Regions from separate parts of the Methylobacterium sp. J-059 genome, predicted to be linked through region 2. Evidence: riboswitches for the same ligand, from Rfam matches in the RefSeq annotation. Region 2 holds a riboswitch; the other holds the start of a gene.
The links. A riboswitch is a leader RNA that binds a small molecule or an ion and turns the genes downstream of it on or off. The one in region 2 is predicted to bind thiamine pyrophosphate.

Region 1 (7,338 bases), on a different contig from region 2:
CAAGTTCGAGTACCGCCGCGGCTACAAGTTCTCGACCTACGCCACCTGGTGGATCCGTCAGGCGATCACCCGCTCGATCGCCGACCAGGCGCGCACCATCCGCATCCCGGTGCACATGATCGAGACGATCAACAAGATCGTCCGCACCTCGCGCCAGATGCTGCACGAGATCGGCCGCGAGCCGACTCCGGAGGAGCTGGCCGAGAAGCTGGCCATGCCGCTCGAGAAAGTCCGAAAAGTCCTGAAGATCGCCAAGGAGCCGATCTCCCTCGAGACGCCCATCGGCGACGAGGAGGACAGCCACCTCGGCGACTTCATCGAGGACAAGAACGTCGTCCTGCCGATCGACGCGGCGATCCAGAGCAACCTCCGCGAGACCACGACGCGCGTCCTCGCCTCGTTGACCCCGCGCGAGGAGCGGGTGCTCCGCATGCGCTTCGGCATCGGCATGAACACCGACCACACCCTCGAGGAAGTCGGCCAGCAGTTCTCGGTGACCCGCGAGCGCATCCGTCAGATCGAGGCGAAGGCCCTGCGTAAGCTGAAGCATCCGAGCCGGAGCCGGAAGTTGCGGAGCTTCCTGGACAACTGAGCGTCGGATACGCCATTCTCGAATTCGCCGAAATGCGATCGTCGGATCGCGCCGTGCTCACGGCGCGATCTCGCGTTCCAGGCGGCGAAGGGATGATGGTCTTCGATCCGGATCGATCTCGCCATCGTCAGCCGGAACCTTGCTTTGGCGGTTCGTGAACCCACCTTGGCCGTATGCTTGAGCGTCGCCAGCATCCACCCGTGCCGCCGACCGCCGCAGCCGACGGCTCGGAGGCGGACGACGTGCCGTTCGGCGCGCTGCAGGATTGCGTCGCGATCCGCGACTGGCTGCTGAGCGAGGGCGCCCGCCTGCCCGAGCCCGACGACCTGATCGCGGGCTTCGCCGAGCGCCTCAACGCGGTCGGCGTTCCGGTGGACCGGACCTCGACGGCGATCGATACGCTGCACTCGGAATATTCCGGCATCGGCCGCATCTGGACGCGCGAGTCCGGCACGACGGTGCGCCTGTTCCCGCACGGCGAAGCCTCCGAGCGCGCCTACGCGGCGAGCCCGTTCCGCAAGGTGCACGAGGACGGCGAATGGCTGATCCTCGACCTCGCCGAGACGCCGGACGACGCCTACTCGGTGATCCCCGACCTGAGGGCCGCCGGCTACCGCCACTACATCGTGGTGCCGCTGTTCTTCACCAACGGCACGCATAACGGCATCACCTTCGCCACCCGCGACCCGGACGGATTCCGCGACGAGGACGTGGCGATCCTGCGCTTCATCATGCCGGCCCTGGCCGCGGTGATGGAGATGCGGATCGTCACCAAGCAGCTCGACACGGTGCTGCGCATCTACGTCGGTGACGAGCCGCACCGCGCCATCCTGTCGGGCGACATCCGCCGCGGGCAGGTGAAGCGCATCCGCTCGGCGATCCTGTTCGCCGACATGCGCGACTACACCCGCATCTCGGCGAACATGACGCTGGAAGAGGCGGTCGACCTGCTCAACATCTTCTTCGACTGTCTCGTGCCGCCGATCGAGCGGGAGGGCGGCGAGGTGCTGAAGTATCTCGGCGACGGCCTGCTCGCCATCTTCCGCGAGCCGGGTGACGACCTCGGCGGCGCCGCCAAGGGGGCGCTGACGGCGGCACAAAGTGCGCTCGCGGCGCTGGAGGAGGCCAACACCCTCCACCAATTCACAGTGCCGATGATGGCCGGCATCGCGCTCCATCACGGCGAGGCGGCCTACGGCAACGTCGGCTCGGGCACGCGCCTCGACTTCACGGTCATCGGCCGCGACGTGAACATGGCGAGCCGCATCGCCCGGCTCAACAAGACGCTCGGCGAGCCGCTGCTGATGTCGAAGCCCTTCGTCGACTTCCTGTGGGGCGATCCGGTGCCGCTCGGCGAGCACGTGCTCGACGGGTTCGCCGAGCCGATGATGGTCTATCGCCCGCGCCCGAAGCCGCACCGCGGCCAGGGCTGAGGCGGGCCTCAGCCCCGCAGCGTCATCGTCCCGCCGGCGATGCTGAAGTCGCGCACGCGCTTCAGGAACGACATGCCGAGGAGGTTCGTGCCGAGGCGTCCGCTCGGGACGATCACGGCCTCGACGTCGCGCACGGTGACGGGCCCGATCCGGATCGTGCCGATCCGCACCGGTGCGACGCGGATCGTCCCGTTGGCGGTCATCACCGGGCGCGTGAAGTCCCGCGGCCCGACGACGATGCCGAGGCGGGCGGCATCCTCTTCCGCAAAGCTGCACGTCGTGGCCCCGGTGTCGACCATCATGCGCAGCGATCGCCCGTCGACCAGCGCGTCGGCGAGGAAGTGGCCGTTGCGGTCGGCGCCGAGCGCGATCGCCGTCGGCGCGGACGCAACCAGTTGCACCGTCGGCACCGGTGGGGCCGCGGCCTTGCGGCTGGTCAGGCGGTTGCCGATGCCTCCGAGCACCCCCGCGACGAGGCCGGCCGCGAGGCAGAGCATCAGGATCGTCCGCATCGCCTACCTTCGCCCCCGCCGATCGAGGACGCTTAGACGAGCACGACGCCGGTGAACGATGCGTGGCGGCGTGCCCGCCGCCGGACGGAACCGCGCGGCCATCTGCCGACAGGGTTTCCGGTCCGTCTCGGCGCGACGACGAATCGCGCGCATCCGCAGGAGGGGATCGGCCCGCGGGGTTGACCGAGGCGGCCGGCGGGACCACATCTGCGGTGTTCCAGGGAGATCCCCGGCAAGGGGCTGAGAAACCGCTGGCAGGCTCGTGAGGGCCCGCGGCGCGGAAATCCTTCGAACCTGATCCGGTTCACACCGGCGTAGGGATTGGACCGTGGGCGCCGTCTTCGACGACGGGGTGCCCCAGCTTCTCAGACGAAGCGTCAGGCCCGGTCTCTGCGACAGCACGCGGAGGATCACTTGGGTCGTCATTCGGGTCGTCACGCAGCATCACCGATCGGGACGCGCCGGACGAGCGGCGGCGCCCGGCCAACCGTCCCGCTGCCGGCGCGTGCCGACGTCGCGATCGTCGGCGGCGGCCTGATCGGGCTGTCGATCGCCTGGCGGCTGGCGCAGGCCGGGCGGTCCGTCGTCGTGGTCGAGCGGGAGACCATCGGCTCCGGCGCGAGCCTCGCCGCCACGGGCATGCTGGCGCCGGCGGCCGAGCACGAGCCCGGCTCCGACCCGCTGCTGCCGCTGGCGCTTGATTCGCTCCGGCGCTGGCCGGGGTTTAGCGCTGAGCTCGAAGCGGCGTCCGGCCTCGACATCGACTACCGCGAGGACGGGACGCTGGTGCTGGCCATCGGGCGCGACGAGGTCGAGCGCCTGCGCTTCCGCTTCGACCTGCAGCGCCGCTCGGGCGTCGCCGCCGAGTGGATCGCGGGTGCCGACGTGCGTCGCCGCGAGCCGGCCCTCCGCCCCTCGGTCACCGCGGGCGTGCTCTGCCCGCTCGATCATCAGGTCGACCCGAGCCGGGTGATGGCGGCGCTCGTCGAGGCGTGCCGTGCCGCCGGCGTGGCGCTCGTCGAGAACAGCCCGGTCGTCGCCCTCGAACGCACGGGCGGCCGCGTCGCGGGCCTGCGCACCGCCGACGGCGTGGTCGTGGCCGAGACCGTGGTGCTCGCCGCCGGCGCCTGGAGCGGCGAGGGCGGCCTGCTGCCGCAAAGCCTCGCCCTGCCCGTGCGCCCGCTGAAGGGACAGTCGCTGGCGCTGAAGACCACGGCCCGCACCGGCACGCTCTCCCACATGGTCTGGACCGAGCAGGTCCACATGGCGCCGAAGAGCGACGGCCACATCGTCGTCGGCGCGACGGTCGAGGATTGCGGCTTCCGCCCCGGCGTCACCGCCGGCGGGCTCTATGCCCTGCTCGAAGGCGCGCGCCGGGTGCTGCCCGGCATTGAGGAGATGGAGGTCGAGGCCGTCTGGAGCGGGTTCCGCCCGACCTCGGACGACGACGCGCCGATCCTCGGTGAGATCGCCCCCGGCCTTGTGGTCGCCACCGGCCACCATCGCAACGGCTACCTGCTCGCCCCGGTGACCGCCGACGCGATCGCCGCCCTCGTCACGACGGGCGCGATGCCGGCGGTCGCGCAGGACTTCTCGCTGGCGCGGTTCGCGCCGGGCGCCGAGCTGAGGGCGTCGGCATGAAGCTGACGGTGAACGGACAGGCTCGCGAGATCGAGGCCGCCGACGTCGCCGCCCTGTTCGCGCAGGCGGCGGAGGAGACCGGCAGCACCGATCCGCAGGGCGTCGCCATCGCGCTCAACGGCCGCGTCGTCCGCCGCCGCGACTGGGACACCACACCGATCTCCGAGGGCGACCGCATCGAGATCGTACGCGCCATGCAGGGAGGCTAGAGGATGGTCGACACGCTCACACCCCTCCGACCGGAGGCCGACGACCCCTTCGTGATCGCCGGCGTCACGCTGGGCTCGCGGCTGTTCATCGGCACCGCGGGCTACCCGACGCAGGTGATCATGCGCGATGCGGTCGCGGCCTCCGGGGCCGAGGTCGCCACCGCCTCGATCCGCCGGGTCTCGCTGCAGGGCCACGGCTCGGACACCGTGAAGATCCTGAAAGGACGCCGCTTCCTGCCGAACACCGCCGGCTGCGAGACCGCCCGCGACGCGATCATGACCGCCGAGCTGGCCCGCGAGGCGCTCGACACCAACTGGATCAAGGTCGAGGTGATCGGCGACCGCGAGACCCTGTACCCGGACGTCGCCGAGCTGATCGAGGCCTGCCGCCACCTCGTCGACGACGGCTTCGTCGTGCTGCCCTACTGCAACGACGATCCGATCGTCTGCCAGCGGCTCGCCGACATCGGCTGCGCCGCGGTGATGCCGATGGGCTCGCTGATCGGCTCCGGCATGGGCATCGCCAATCCGACCAACCTCGAGTTGATCTGCCGCCGCACGAGCGTACCGGTGATCGTGGATGCCGGTATTGGCACGGCCTCCGACGCGGTGATCGCGATGGAGTTGGGCGCCGACGCCTGCCTGATCAACACCGCGGTGGCGAAGGCCGCCGATCCCGTCCGCATGGCGCGCGCGATGCGCAACGCCGTGCAGGCGGGCCGCGATGCCCACCGCGCCGGCCGAATCCCGCGCCGCGGCCGGGCCGAGCCGTCGAGCCCGCAGCTCGGCCTTGTCGGCTCGTAGCCTGCCGTCGCCGCTCCTTGCGGTGACCGACCGGCACGGGCCCCGCCCCCTGGGCGAGACCATCGCCGCCGTGCTCGACGGCGGGTGCCGGTGGGTCTGGTTTCGCGACAGGGATCTGCCACCGCCCGAGCGCCGGGTGCTGGCGGAGCGCATCGCGGAACGCGTCCGCGAGGCCGGCGGCGTGCTCTCGGTCGGCGGCGATCTCGAGCTTGCCGCGGCCCTCGGCGCGAGCGTCCATCTCGGCGGCGGGACGGATCGTGCCGCCATCGCCGATGCCAGGCGCCGCCTCGGCACCTCGGCGCTCGTCGGCGTCTCGGCGCACGGCCTGCGCGACGTCGAGGCGGCGGAAGACACGGATTACGTGACCCTGAGCCCGGTCTTCGCCACGGCGAGCAAGCCCGGCTACGGTCCCGCCCTCGGCCTCGGCGCCATCGCAACGGCCGCGCGGATCGGAATCCCGGTCGTTGCGCTGGGTGGCATCGGCGTCGCCACCGCCGCCGCGTGTCGCCGAGCGGGCGCGGCGGGCGTGGCCGTGATGGGCGGCCTGATGCGGGTCGACGACCCTTCCGCCGAAGCTCGGGCACTGTTGCGCGGCTGGGAAGCGGCCTCGGACGGGCCACCGTGAGCCTTACGCAGGATCAGAATTCGACGCTCGCCGATTCAGCCCCGTCCCCACCCTCGACCTCATCCTGCGGTGCCGCGTCGGCGACCTCGAAGGGGGGCTCCAGAAATCGCGCGCGCGCTGCAGGGCTCCTTCGAGGCCTCCGCTTCGCTGCGGCACCTCAGGGTGAGGCTCACGGTTGGAGGATGTCCGGCGTGAGAAACTACTTCGCTGCGGCAGGCCCGTAGGGCGGGCGCGGGATCGCCCGATGCGCGGCGCGGAGCGCCGCCGACCAGCGCTCGCGCAGGTCGTGGAAGTAGCCCTCGCCGGCCTCGATCCGATGATTCACCTCGAGGTCGAGGGCGTTGCGGCGCGCCAGCGCGATGTCGATCGGCAGGCCGACGCCGAGATTCGAGCGCATGGTCGAATCCATCGAGACGAGTCCGACCTTGAGGGCGTCGTAGAGCTCGGTCTCGAACTTCACCGCCCGGTCCAGGATGGGCTTGCCGTACTTGTGCTCGCCGATCTGCAGGAACGGTGCATCGGTGCTGCACTCGATGAAGTTGCCGGCCGAGTAGATCAGGAACAGCCGCATCGGCTCGCTGCCGATCTGGCCGCCGAACAGCAGCGAGACCGAGAAGCGCAGGCTCGCCGCCTCGAAGCCCGCCTTCTCGATCGCGCGCACGTGGCGGATCGCGCGGCCGACGAGCTGGGCTGCCTCGAACATCGTCGTCGTCTCGACGAGCTTCAGCTTGGCCTCGCCGTTGTCGCCGGGCACGCCCTCGGAGAGCAGGCTCAGGACCGATTGCGTCACCGACAGGTTGCCGGCCGAGGCCAGCATCATCACCCGCTCGCCCGGCACGTTGAAGTGATGGAGCTTGCGATAGGTCGAGATGTCGTCGAGCCCCGCATTGGTGCGGGTGTCGGCGATCATCACCAGGCCTTCCTCGACGAGGACGCCGACGCAGTAAGTCATGGGATCAGGCTTTTCGAAGAGGCGCGGAGCGTCAGGATTGCGGTGCCGCCTGGGCTTGCTCCACCCGGAGCTTCACGTCCAGCGTTTCGGTGCCGCCGCCGGTGCGACTGCCGCGAATCGGGGCAGCCCCGAGGTAGTCGAGCCCGGATGCGACGCGGATATAGGCTTCCGTGGTGGCGTCGCCGGTGGTCGGATCGAAGCCGACCCAGCCGAGATCCGGCACCAGCGCCTCGGCCCAGCCGTGCGGCGTCTCCTGCTCGGCGTCGCTCCCCTCCGGGCGGTGGTAGCCGGAGACATAGCGCGCCGGGATCGCCCGGTGGCGGGCGGCGGCGATGAAGACGTGGGCGAAGTCCTGGCATACGCCGGCCCCGGCCTCGAAGGCCTTCGGCGAGGGCACGGCGGCGCTCGCGGGGCCTGGCGTGTAGGCCATGTGCGCGTGCACCGCGGCCATCAGCCGGTGCAGGAAGGGGAGGGCGGCCGGGTCTCCGGCGCCGGCGACTGCGTCGGACAGCGCCTGGATCTCCGGGCTCGGCAGCACGAGGTCGGTGTCGCGCAGGTAGAACGTCTCGG
Region 2 (7,338 bases):
GGCGCCGGACGCGGCTTTTGCTAAGCGATTGCGCGCAAGATGCGCTCCGCCTTCGACCTTGGGGTGATGCCATGAGCGACAATCGACGCAGCACCCCGCGCAAGGACGCCTTCCAGGTGGCGAGCCTGATCGCGGACGAATGCGGGAAGCCCTGCGAATGCCTGGTCTGGGACGTCTCCGAGACCGGCGCGCAGATCGAGGTCGCGGCCGAGATCGTCGCCCCCGATCGGTTCACGCTGCGGGTGACCGCTTACGAGCCGCCGCGGCGCTGTCGCGTCGTCCGGCGCGAGGGCCGGCGGCTGGGAGTACGGTTCGAAGGCTGAGACGAACCGCGAAACCGGCGCGCGCCGGCTCAGGCCGGCTGCAGCGCCGGAGCGGGGTCCTGCCGGGCCCTCGCGATGCGGAACGCCTTCGGGCGGGCGAACATAAAGCGGAGGGCGGTGCCGCGGACCGCGCGCTCCAGGGCGAGCGGCACGATCACGGCGACGACCATCACCGTCAGGCTGGCGAGGCCGACATCGTCGATCAGCCCGACCTTGACCAGCAGCGTCCGCGTGACCGCCATCGGCAGGAAGAACGCGAGGTAGATCACGATCGAGCGTTGCCCGCAGGCGCGCAACGCCGCGGTGACCGGCCCCCCGGCCGACGTCAGCAGGGCGGCGCCGGCGACGATGGCGAGCGCGCCGGCGCCGCCGAGGATCAGGCTGACCAGCGGCAGGCTGGCGAGCGTCGGGTACCCCGGCAGTTGCGAGGGCGTGAAGGCGAGCCACGCCTCGATCCCCGCCCAGAGCATCAGCCCGGCACAGGCCGCCCCCGGGTTGCGCGCGACCCGGTCGGCCAAGGCGAAGATGCGCCCGGCGAACAGGTATCCGGCCACGAAGTAGACGTAGCGGGCGCAGAACTCCTCCGCGAGATAGGAAGGGGTCGCGATCGGCACGACCTGCAGCAGGGCGGCGCCGGCCAGGAGCACCGCCGCCGGCACGCGGCGCAGCAGCTTGGTCACCACCGAGAACACCGCGAGCAGGTAGATGAACCACAGCGTCGCGTACGGCTCGATCAGCGCGTGGACGAGATGGGCCGCGAAGGCGCCCGGCCCGGCCTCGCCGACGATCGCCGGATACTTCGCGAGCGACTGGACGACGACCCAGAGCCCGTAGAAGTAGGCGAAGTGGACGACACGCCGGTCGGCGAACAAGCGCCAGTCGCGGTCGATCACCCGGCCGACGAACAGGCCCGACAGCAGGAAGAAGTCCGGGATCCGGAACGGCTTCGCGAAGCTCACCACCGTGTGGAGGAAACCCTCACCGTCCATCGCCTCGCCGGTGCCGAGGGTGGAATGCATCATCACCACGAGGAGGATGCAGATGCCCTTGGCGACGTCGACCCAGGCGAGACGCATCGCATCCCCCGGCCCCGCCGTGCCCGCCGCCCCCGCCATCACCGCCTCCGCCCGGTCGCCCCGTCGGCGCAACCCTTGGGCGGGATCCGTAAAGGCCGCCTGAGCCCCGCAGCGCCATCGCGCGGCATGGCGAACGCGGGGTGAATCCGCTCCGGGGCCCGGCGTCAGCTCTTGCGCTTGGCCGAGCGACGGTCCCGCGTCATCCGCGTGGCAGCGTGGAAGTCGTCGGGCTTGGTCCGCACCCAGGCGATGAAGCGCGCGATCTCCGGCTCGGCGCGGAGCGCGCCGACGTCGGCGAGGCGCCGGGCGAGCTCGGCTTCGCTGTGCCGGGCATGGATCGCCGAGTGGCAGACCTGGTGCAGCCGCACGGTGGTGCCGTGGGTGCCGCCCTTCAGCTTCGGCACGAGGTGATGCAGGCTCGAGCGGGCGCGGGGCGGGATCGGGCGCTCGCAGAGCGGGCAGATCACCGGCTCGGGGCTGCGCGCCTGCGTCTCGGGATCGTCCTCGCGCCAGCGCCGCTCGCGTCGCCCCACCGCCTCGCCTCCGTTCGCATCGGGTCCGACCGGCGATATGGGATTGCGGGAAAACCGCGGCGCGGCGTCAAGGCGTCGCTGCGGCGAGCGCCGGGCAGCCCGGCCGGACGCGGTCGCCGAACAAGGTTTCGGCCAGGTGGTCGCGGGTTCCGAGCACCGAGACGTGGTCGCCGGCGACCGCCTCGAAGCGGGCGCTCGCGCCCGCCGCCGTGGCGAGGCGGCGCCCGAGCTTCACCGGCACGACGCCGTCCGCCGTGCCGTGGACGATGAGCACCGGCCCGCCGGCCCGCGCGATGCGCGCATCGGAGCGCCAGGTATCGCGCAGCAGGGTGGTCGGCGCGTAGGGGAAGGCGAGGCGCACGATGCCGGGCAGCGAATCGAACGGCGCCTCGAGGTAGAGCCCGAGATGCGGCACCCGCTCCGCCACGGCGACCGCGACCGCGGCGCCGAGGGAATGACCGTGCAGCAGGATCGGAGCGCCGGGCGCCCGCCGCGCGGCCTCGGCGACGGCCGCGAGCCCGTCGGCGATCAGCCCGTCCTCCGTCGGCGTGCCGGTCGATCCGGGATAGCCGCGATAGGCGATCGCCACCACGCCCCATCCGGCGCCGGACCAGGGCGCGGCGGCGAAGCGGGCGGCCGCGGGCTCGGGGCGCGAGCCGTTGCCGTGGAAGCTGACCACGACGCCGCAGCCGGGGCGCGGCGCCCGCCACAGGGCATGCAGGCGCTCGTCGTCGGCGGTGACGAGCGAGATCGCTTCGGTGCCCGGCGGCACCGGCAGGCGTGCGCGCGGGCCGGCGATGAAGGCGCCCGGGTAGAGCAGGTTGCGCTGGAAGACGGCCAGCGCGGCGATGGGGCCGCCGAAGACGATGGCGGCGGCCGCCAGGACGAGCAGGATGCGCATGGGTCTCCGCCGGGTCTCGCGGGCGGACCCTAACCGTTCCGCGGCGACGCCGGCAGCCGTCCGTCCCGGCATGGTCTGTCGCACGCATTGACAAAGTCCGGCGGCACGCGGAGATTCGAACCATTCCGAGGGGGGCCCCGCAACCGGGGGCTGAGAGTGGACGCGACGTCCTGACCCTTGAACCTGATCCGGCTCGTACCGGCGGAGGGACGGGAACCTGCGGCGCCGATCCCGGCGTCTGCCGCTTCATCGCATCTCCATCGACGCGTGCCGGATCGCCCCAAAGCCGGGAGACCCACTCGATGAACGCGCCCGTCCTGTCCAAAGACGTCAAGGGAAGTCCCGAGACCGTGACCACGGGTCCGGTGACCGGCTCGCGCAAGGTCTACGCGAGCGTGGCCGGCCGGGAGGACATCCGGGTGCCGTTCCGCGAGATCGTGCTGACCGACCCGAACGAGCCGGCGGTGCGGGTCTACGACCCGTCCGGCCCCTACACCGAGACCGACGCCCGCATCGACCTCGCCAAGGGCCTGCTGACCCTGCGCGACCCGTGGATCGCCAAGCGCGACTACGCCGCCGTGCAGCCGCGCATCGTGAAGCCCGAGGACAACGGCTTCGTGCCGGCCGACAAGCTGGTGGCCCCCTGCCCCGCCGAGCGGACGATCCGCAAGGCCGGCCCGGGCCAGATGGTGACGCAGTACGAGTTCGCCCGCGCCGGGATCGTCACCGAGGAGATGATCTACGTCGCAAACCGCGAGAACCTGTGCCGCGAGCAGATGCTCGACCGGGCGCACGCGGCGCTCGCCGACGGCGAGAGCTTCGGCGCCTCGGTGCCGCCGTTCATCACGCCCGAGTTCGTGCGCGACGAGGTCGCCCGCGGCCGGGCGATCATCCCGGCCAACATCAACCACACCGAGCTGGAGCCGATGGCGATCGGCCGGAACTTCCTGGTGAAGATCAACGCCAACATCGGCAACTCGGCCGTCACCTCGTCGGCGGCGGAAGAGGTGGAGAAGCTGGTCTGGTCGATCCGCTGGGGCGCCGACACGGTGATGGACCTGTCGACCGGCCGCAACATCCACAACATCCGCTCGTGGATCATCCGCAACTCGCCGGTGCCGATCGGCACGGTGCCGATCTACCAGGCGCTCGAGAAGGTCGGCGGCGATCCGCTCAAGCTCGACTGGGAGGTGTTCAAGGACACGCTCATCGAGCAGGCCGAGCAGGGCATCGACTACTTCACGATCCATGCCGGCGTGCGCCTCGCCCACGTGCCGCTCACCGCGCGGCGCGTCACCGGCATCGTGTCGCGCGGCGGCTCGATCATGGCGCGCTGGTGCCTGGCCGGGCACCGCGAATCGTTCCTCTACGAGCGCTTCGAGGAGATCTGCGACATCTGCCGCGCCTACGACGTCTCGTTCTCGCTCGGCGACGGCCTCCGCCCCGGCTCGATCGCCGACGCGAACGACGCGGCGCAGTTCGCCGAGCTCGAGACGCTGGGCGAGCTGACCAAGATCGCCTGGAACAAGGGCTGCCAGACGATGATCGAGGGGCCGGGCCACGTGCCGATGCACAAGGTCAAGGTCAACATGGAGAAGCAGCTCGCCGAGTGCGGCGAGGCGCCGTTCTACACCCTCGGCCCGCTGACCACCGACATCGCGCCGGGCTACGACCACATCACCTCCGGCATCGGCGCGGCGATGATCGGCTGGTTCGGCTGCGCGATGCTCTGCTACGTCACGCCCAAGGAGCATCTCGGGCTGCCCAACCGCGACGACGTGAAGACCGGCGTCATCACCTACAGGATCGCCGCCCACGCCGCGGATCTGGCCAAGGGCCACCCGGCGGCGCAGCTGCGCGACGACGCCCTGTCGAAAGCCCGCTTCGACTTCCGGTGGGAGGACCAGTTCAACCTCGGCCTCGACCCGGACACGGCGCGCGCCTACCACGACGAGACCCTGCCCAAGGACGCCCACAAGGTCGCGCATTTCTGCTCGATGTGCGGGCCGAAGTTCTGCTCGATGAAGATCACGCAGGACCTGCGCGCCGAGGTGCTGGCGATGGAGGCCGCCGGCGAGGTGCTCAACACCGCGCCGATCCTCACCAGCGCCGAGCGCGAGGCCGGGATGGCGGAGAAGTCGCGCGAGTTCCTGGCCGAGGGCGGCAAGCTCTACGTCGACGCCGCCGAGTGACGGCGCCACTCCGGGACGCATGACCGAGCGCTCCGCCCCCGCCCGCCGACAGGCGCGCGGGGGCGGATCGCTTCCGAGGCCTCGCATCCGCTCGACCGGGCCCCGGGGACGCGGCGCATGCCGGGGCGAACCGTTAAAATTCGATCCGCGTCGTTGCCTGATTCTTCAGGATGATCCCGCTCAGTCGGGTACCGGGGCGGAGTCTTAAGATACGATTCACGCGCCGCACGGCTTCTGGTCTCATGCCGCAACGGGACCCGTAGAGGTGCGCGATGAGTACCTTCGAAGTGACACCCCCGACGCCGACGCGCCTGAGCGCACCGCCCGTCGTCCAGCCTGCCAGACCCATCGAGGCGGCGGCTCCGGTGGCGCTCGATCCGGCCGTTCGCGTCGACATCGGCAGAAGCGATCGCAGCGGCGCTGCGGTCTCCGATGACGGACGGTCGCGCGGCGACGCCGCGTCGGATCGGACCAACGACGAGCGGCGCATCACCATCGACCGGGATACGAAGAGCGTCGTGTATCAGGTGCTCGATCCCGGCACCGGTGCGGTGCTGGTCCAGCTTCCGGACGTGTCGGTGCTGCGGTCGCGCGCCTACGCCGAGGCTCAGGCGGAGCGCAGGACGGCCGATAAGCCCGTCGATCGCGAAGCGTGAGCGGCGCCTCCGCCGGTCGTGACGCCGAGCGGAACGAAAGGGCCGGGGCTGTGCGCCTCGGCCCTTTTTCGCGTCGCCATGCCTGTCGAGACCGGGTCGCCGAAGCCGAGGCGACGGGACGCGCCGCGTCCCGTGCCCGGTCGCGTCCGCCGGTCCGGCGCGGCCTACGAGGAGCGCAGGCCGGCGGCGATCTGCTGGTTGATGTTGATCAGCGCCGAGAGCTTGTCGGCGCCCGGCTCGATCAGCGTGTCGATGATCCGCCGGAACACGAAGACCGAGAGCTGGCCGATGTTGTTCTTGATCGCGATCGGAAGCGGGCTCTCGGGCGCCGTCGCGGCGCCTGCCAGGAGCGTCCAGACCTTCTGATTGAAGTTCAGCGCCTTGTTCAGGTTGGCGGACTGGTTGGTCCAGTCGTCCTTGACCATCTGAAGCTGCTGCGCCGCCTTGATCAGCACGGCGGCTTCCGCCTCGCGCGGGCTGAGGACGCTGTTCGCGGTTCTCGTGTAGGCGTTGGCGGCGAAACTCATCGGTCTGACGCTCCACCCGCAGGCCGGCGGGCACGGGGTGGGGTTATGGCAGCGCGCGCCTTAACATAGGGTAAGCGCCGCGGACGAGAATTGCATCGGCCGCCCGAGCGATTGTTCAAGCACAGCGTCGGCCGGACGGCGCCGCGGCGGAACGATCGACTGTATTCGATCGTCCCTATCATGATCCCGCCTAAGGATCACGCAGCCCGCTTCTTGCCCTTCTTCTCGCGCCCCTGCCCCGGGGCGCTCTTGCCGGCGCGGGAGCGGTCGAGGACGAACTTCGCGTAGTCGTCCATGTCGCCGGGAAACGGCTTCACGGTGTTGTCCGCCGCGAGCCAGAGGCGGTCGGCCACGAGCTCCATCAGCGAGCGGTCGTGGGTGATGAGGATGACGGCGCCCTCGTAGTCGTTCAGCGCGTCGAGCAGCGCCCGGCGACTGTCGATGTCCAAGTGGTTGGTGGGCTCGTCGAGGATCAGCAGGTGGGGCGCCCGCATCGCCACGAGGTTCAGCAGCAGCCGCGCCCGCTCGCCGCCCGACAGCGCATCGACCGTCGTCTCCTGCTTCTCGTAGGCGAGGCCGAAGCTCGCGAGCTTGCCTCGGCGGGCCGACTCGCCGTCCTCGGGCCGCTCGCGGCGGATGATGGCCAGCGGCGTATCCTTCGGGTCCATCGCCTCGATCTGGTGCTGGTGGAACCAGCCGACCTGCACCCGCCCTTCGCGCGTCATCCGCCCCGAGCGGATGTCGAGCGCGCCGGCCGCCATCTTCGCGAAGGTCGACTTGCCGGCGCCGTTGACGCCGAGCAGGCCGATGCGATCGTCGATGTCGAGCGTCAGGTTCAGGCCGCGCAGGATCGCGGGATCGTCGCCGTAGCCGACCTCGACGTCGGTGAGGTGCATCAGCGGCGGCGCCAGCGGGCGCTTCGGCGACGGCAGGTGGAACGGCGCGACGTGCTCCTCGATCGTGGTGGCGATCGGCTCGAGCTTGGCCAGGCGCTTGACCCGCGACTGCGCCTGCGCGGCCTTCGAGGCCTTGGCCTTGAAGCGGTCGATGAAGCTCTGCAGGTGGGCGCGCTCGGCGTCCTGCTTGGCCTTGGCTGAGAGCTGGAGCCTCGCCTTCTCGGCGCGGCGCCG

Region 1: another riboswitch for thiamine pyrophosphate. It lies ahead of thiO (glycine oxidase ThiO); the one in region 2 lies ahead of thiC (phosphomethylpyrimidine synthase ThiC).

What each region holds. Positions count from the first base shown of each region.
Region 1 is NZ_JAKSYA010000150.1:36,657-43,994, forward strand. Features, by position in the region: gene rpoD (RNA polymerase sigma factor RpoD) at 1-592, shown strand, start outside; gene MKK55_RS22065 (adenylate/guanylate cyclase domain-containing protein) at 766-2,025, shown strand; gene MKK55_RS22070 (TIGR02281 family clan AA aspartic protease) at 2,034-2,537, opposite strand; TPP riboswitch at 2,748-2,876, shown strand; gene thiO (glycine oxidase ThiO) at 2,952-4,178, shown strand; gene thiS (sulfur carrier protein ThiS) at 4,175-4,387, shown strand; gene MKK55_RS22085 (thiazole synthase) at 4,391-5,191, shown strand; gene MKK55_RS22090 (thiamine phosphate synthase) at 5,214-5,816, shown strand; gene MKK55_RS22095 (peptidase) at 6,016-6,768, opposite strand; gene MKK55_RS22100 (transglutaminase domain-containing protein) at 6,800-7,338, opposite strand, start outside.
Region 2 is NZ_JAKSYA010000186.1:13,693-21,030, reverse strand. Features, by position in the region: gene MKK55_RS28560 (PilZ domain-containing protein) at 72-323, shown strand; gene MKK55_RS28555 (acyltransferase family protein) at 353-1,438, opposite strand; gene MKK55_RS28550 (HNH endonuclease) at 1,564-1,932, opposite strand; gene MKK55_RS28545 (alpha/beta hydrolase) at 2,000-2,833, opposite strand; TPP riboswitch at 2,952-3,060, shown strand; gene thiC (phosphomethylpyrimidine synthase ThiC) at 3,136-5,025, shown strand; gene MKK55_RS28535 (hypothetical protein) at 5,391-5,681, shown strand; gene flaF (flagellar biosynthesis regulator FlaF) at 5,846-6,208, opposite strand; gene MKK55_RS28525 (ABC-F family ATP-binding cassette domain-containing protein) at 6,406-7,338, opposite strand, start outside.